Regions from separate parts of the Streptomyces sp. NBC_01465 genome, predicted to be linked through region 2. Evidence: riboswitches for the same ligand, from Rfam matches in the RefSeq annotation. Region 2 holds a riboswitch; the other holds the start of a gene.

Region 1 (2,380 bases), 6.0 Mb from region 2:
CGTGGTGAACGAGGACTGCCTCGACGACGAGATGACGAGGAACTGGGTCTCCAGCCGGGCGACGCTCTACTGCATGATCTCGCGCTCATGGCTTCTCGGGCATCTGGCGCAGCGGGGCCTGTCCTTGCTGGGTGGCCACTTCGTGCCGCTCAGCGGCGGTCGGACCGAACTACTCGTTTTCCGGAAGGCGTAAGCACATGAGCATGGCCTACCTCGCCCAGTCCGCTCAGCAGCAGCAACTCGAATGGCTCGACGGCGGAACGCTCGCCGTACTCCTCGACAGCGCGGCCACCGACGGACAGCTCACCGTCGGCAGGTTCTCCCTCGCCAGGGGCGCGGCCTCGCCGTACCACCTGCACACCCGGGAGGACGAGGTCTTCGTACTGCTCAAGGGCAGCGCGGTCGTCTGGGCCGGCGACCGGGAAACGGAGCTGTCCGAGGGCGGTGTCGTCTTCCTCCCCAAGAAGCTCCCGCACAGCTACCGGATCACCTCCGACACCGCCGACATGCTGATGATCTGCACCCCGGCCGGCATCGAGGGCATGTTCCGCCATGCCGGCCGGGACCGTGCGACGCCCCGCCCCGACGGGTTCCGGATCGATCCGGAACTCCTGGCCGAGGCCGCCGGCACGTACGGGCAGATCGTCGTGGGACCGCCCCGCTGACGACCCCACCGGCTGGACATACGCGCAGGCCGGGCTATTCTTTCGGCCGAACCGGACACGGGGTGCCCCGCACGGGGGCTGAGAACACACCCGTCGAACCTGAACCAGTTAGAACTGGCGGAGGGATGTCTTCATGTCGTTGCCGTATGCCCAGGGTGAGCTCGCAGTCGCCGACCCCCAGACCGCTTTCGGCGGGCGTATGCCCACCGCTCCGGGAGATCTCCGTGTCGAGGCGCACGGCATAGCCCCCGTTCCGGAGGACCGCCGCTACGGCGGCCCCGGCCGGCTGTTCACGGTCTGGTTCGCCCCGAACCTGACCATGACCGGCGTCTTCACCGGCACCGTCGGCATCGCGCTCGGCCTGGACTTCGCGACCGCGCTCGCCGCCGTCGTGCTCGGCACCCTCCTGGGCGCCGTGCCCGCCGCGTACCTCGGCACCTGGGGCAGTCAGACGGGGGCCGGTCAACTGCCGCTCGCCCGGCTCGCGTTCGGCCGGGGCGTCGTCCTGCCGGGCGCGCTGCAGTGGCTGTCGTCCATCGCCTGGGACGCGCTGATCGGGCTGTTCGGCGGGGACGCCCTCGCCCAGCTGTGCGGCTGGCCGTTCTGGGTGGGCGTGCTGGTCATGATGGGCGCCCAGGGTGCGCTCGGTGTGCTGGGGTACGAGGCGATCCACCGGCTCCAGACCGTGATGACCTTCGGTCTCGCGGCCGCCTTCCTGGTGCTCGCCACCAAGCTCCTGCACGGCGTCCACCCGGCCGCGACAGGTGCCGCGCACGGCGCCGACCGGGCGGGCGCGTTCGTCCTGACCTGCACGATCGCCCTGAGCCTGGCGTTGTCCTGGGCCCCGTACGCCAGTGACTTCAGCCGCTATCTGCCGCGCACCACCTCCCGGCCGCGCATGTTCCTCTTCACGCTGCTCGGCATCAGCGTGTCGTTCGTCGCGGTCCAGACCCTCGGCCTGTGGGGTGCGTCCGTCTTCACCGACCAGACGGCCCGCGGCATCGACACCCTCCTGGGCGGCGGCGCGCTCGGCGCGCTCGGACTGCTCGCCGTGGCCCTCGCCGCGCTGTGCAGCAACGCCATGAACGACTACAGCGGATCCCTCGCCCTGCAGACCATGGGCGTCCGCATCCCGCGCCCCCTCGCCGCGGCGCTCGCCGCAGCCCTCGGCTTCCCGCTGGTGCTGTGGATGCACGCGGCGGACACCACGACCCGCTTCCAGAACGTGCTGCTGCTCGTCGGCTACTGGATCCCCGGCTTCGTCGCGATCGTGGCGGTCGACTGGCTCGTCCGCGCCAGGACGCGCGGCGGCGCCCCGGTCGACCTGGCCGCCGAGAGCGCCCGCCGTCAGCCCTGGTGGCCGGCGGTCACCGCCTTCGCCGTCGCGTTCGCCGCAGCGGTCCCGTTCATGAGCACGAGCCTGTACGTGGGCCCGGTCGCCGAGGCGCTGCACGGCGCCGACCTCGCCTACGGCGTGGCGTTCCTGGTGGCGCTCGTGGTGTACGCCCCGCTGCGGCTGCGCCTGCGACACTGACCCGCCCGCCTCCCCCTCGTACCGTACGGAGTGAGACCGCATGCCCCCCACCGCGTCCGACCACGCCGCCTTCACGCCGCACGCCCTGGACCGGGTGCGTGCGGACGCGCCGCTGGTGCAGTGCCTGACCAACGCGGTCGTGACCGGGTTCACCGCGAACGTGCTCCTCGCCCTGGGCGCC
Region 2 (2,380 bases):
GCGTGCGGCCGTGGCGAACTCCGCGCCGATCCAGCCCGCGCCGACGACGACCACGTCCTGCTGGGCGGCGAGGACCGGCCGCAGCCGTCCGGCGTCGTCGAGCGTACGGAGCAGATGGACACCCGGGACGCCTTCGGTCCCGGGGAGCGACAGGGGGTACGCGCCGGTGGCGAGGACGAGGGTGTCGTACGGGACGGGACCCGCGGTGGTGTCCAGCTCGCGCGCCTGCGGGCGCAGCCCCTTCACCTCGCGCCCCAGAAGCAGTTCGACGCCGAGCGCGTCGAAGTCGACGTCGAAGGCGGAGCTCTCTGCCGTGCCGAGCAGGACCGCCTTGGAGAGCGGCGGCCGGTCGTACGGCGGGTGCGGTTCCGCTCCGATCAGCGTGACGGTGCCGCCGAAGCCCTGTTCGCGCAGGGCGACCGCGGTCTGGACGCCCGCCATGCCGGCGCCGACGATGACGACTTTCCTCTGCTCGCTCACCGGGCCACCTTAACTATCTGACGGACCGTCAGGAAAGGGGCTTCCTCGCAGCTCCTCCACCACACTCGTCCCACTGCCCTCCTGCGACTCCCACTCCCAGGTCTCCTCCAGCCGGATCCGCCCGTCCGGGAGTTCGGAGACGACCGAGGCACAGTGCCCCGACGAGGTCTGTCCGTCGCGCTTGAGCTGCACGTACCGGAAGTCGAGCCGGTCCCCGACGCGCGTGCCGACGAGCCGTCCGTGCACCACGTCCCCGCCCTCGTACTCGGCCCAGATCCGGCCCTCCCGCTCGTGGTACGTGAAGCGCGTCGCGGTCCCCACCTGGCCGGGCGCCTGGTCCGCGACCGGCGAGAGGACGAGTCCGTCGAGGAGACGTGCCACAGCTGCTGCTCCCTTACTGCGCGCCGAGGGCTGGGTTTAGGGTGGCCACCGTAAAGCACTCGCGGGAGCCCGGACGCACCGGGCTGAGAGGGAGGCTGGGCGGCCTCCGACCGTACGAACCTGATCCGGGTCATGCCGGCGAAGGGAGGGGCTGGACGCCCATGCATCCACGTAACTCTTCAGATGTTCTCGTGGTCGGAGGCGGGATCATCGGTCTCGTCACGGCCTGGCGGGCGGCGCAGCGCGGGCTGCGGACCGCGCTCGCCGATCCGGAGCCGGGCGGCGGGGCCGCGCAGGTCGCGGCCGGCATGCTCGCCGCCGTCACCGAGCTGCACTACGGCGAGGAGACCCTCCTCGCCCTCAACGTCGCCTCCGCCGAGCGCTATCCGGCCTTCGCCGCCGAGCTGGAGGAGGCCTCGGGGCGCGACCTCGGCTACCGCACCTGCGGCACCCTCGCCGTCGCCCTGGACACCGACGACCGCGCCCACCTGCGCGAACTGCACGAGCTGCAGCGGCGTTCGGGCCTGCAGTCGGAGTGGCTCACGGGGCGCGAGTGCCGGCGCCTGGAGCCGATGCTCGCGCCGGGCGTGCGCGGGGGCCTGCGCGTGGACGGCGACCACCAGATCGATCCGCGACGGCTGGCGGCGGCGCTGGTGGTGGCGTGCGAGCGGGCGGGCGTCGTCTTCCACCGCGGCTGGGCGGAGCGGCTCCTTCGCGTACGGGACCGGGCTGCGGGCGCGGTCCTCACGGGCGGCACGGAGCTGGCCGCGGACCAGGTGGTGGTGGCCGCGGGCAGCCTCAGCGCCCGGCTCGCAGACGTCCCCGTACGGCCGGTGAAGGGCCAGGTCCTGCGGCTGACGGTGCCGCCCGCGTACGCGCCCTTCCTGTCGCGGACGGTGCGTGCCGTGGTCCGCGGCAGCCACATCTATCTCGTACCGCGCAAGAACGGCGAGCTCGTCGTCGGCGCGACCAGCGAGGAGCTCGGCTGGGACACCACGGTCACCGCGGGCGGGGTGTACGAGCTGCTGCGCGACGCCCATGAACTCGTCCCCGGCATCACCGAACTCCCCCTCACCGAGACCCGGGCCGGCCTGCGCCCCGCCTCCCCCGACAACGCACCGCTGCTCGGCCCCACCGAGATCCCCGGGCTGCATCTGGCGACCGGGCACTACCGCAACGGGGTGCTCCTGACGCCGGTGACCGGTGACGTCATGGCGCAGGTGCTGGTCACCGGTGAACTCCCCCCGGAGGCGCGGCCGTTCACACCGCGGCGTTTCTCCCCCGTAGAGCAGGAGCTGTCCGTATGAACGTCTCGGTGAACGGGGACGCGCGCACCATCACGCCGGGGACCACCCTCGACCTGCTGGTCGCCACCCTCACCGCGGCCCCCGCCGGGGTCGCCGCGGCCGTCAACGAGACGGTCGTGCCGCGCGGGCAGTGGCCCGCCACCGCGCTCGGCGACGGCGACCGCGTCGAGATCCTCACCGCAGTCCAGGGAGGCTGACCATGGCCGACGACC

Evidence for each region. A riboswitch is a leader RNA that binds a small molecule or an ion and turns the genes downstream of it on or off. The one in region 2 is predicted to bind thiamine pyrophosphate.
Region 1: it holds a riboswitch for thiamine pyrophosphate, as region 2 does, so the genes downstream of both, OG707_RS36435 (purine-cytosine permease family protein) here and thiO (glycine oxidase ThiO) in region 2, are expected to answer to the same signal.

The regions. Positions count from the first base shown of each region.
Region 1 is NZ_CP109467.1:7,832,096-7,834,475, reverse strand. Features, by position in the region: gene OG707_RS36445 (class I SAM-dependent methyltransferase) at 1-193, shown strand, start outside; gene OG707_RS36440 (cupin domain-containing protein) at 198-665, shown strand; TPP riboswitch at 714-808, shown strand; gene OG707_RS36435 (purine-cytosine permease family protein) at 799-2,199, shown strand; gene thiM (hydroxyethylthiazole kinase) at 2,240-2,380, shown strand, end outside.
Region 2 is NZ_CP109467.1:1,864,429-1,866,808, forward strand. Features, by position in the region: gene OG707_RS08560 (NAD(P)/FAD-dependent oxidoreductase) at 1-441, opposite strand, end outside; gene OG707_RS08565 (hypothetical protein) at 490-861, opposite strand; TPP riboswitch at 913-1,025, shown strand; gene thiO (glycine oxidase ThiO) at 1,023-2,168, shown strand; gene thiS (sulfur carrier protein ThiS) at 2,165-2,365, shown strand; gene OG707_RS08580 (thiazole synthase) at 2,368-2,380, shown strand, end outside.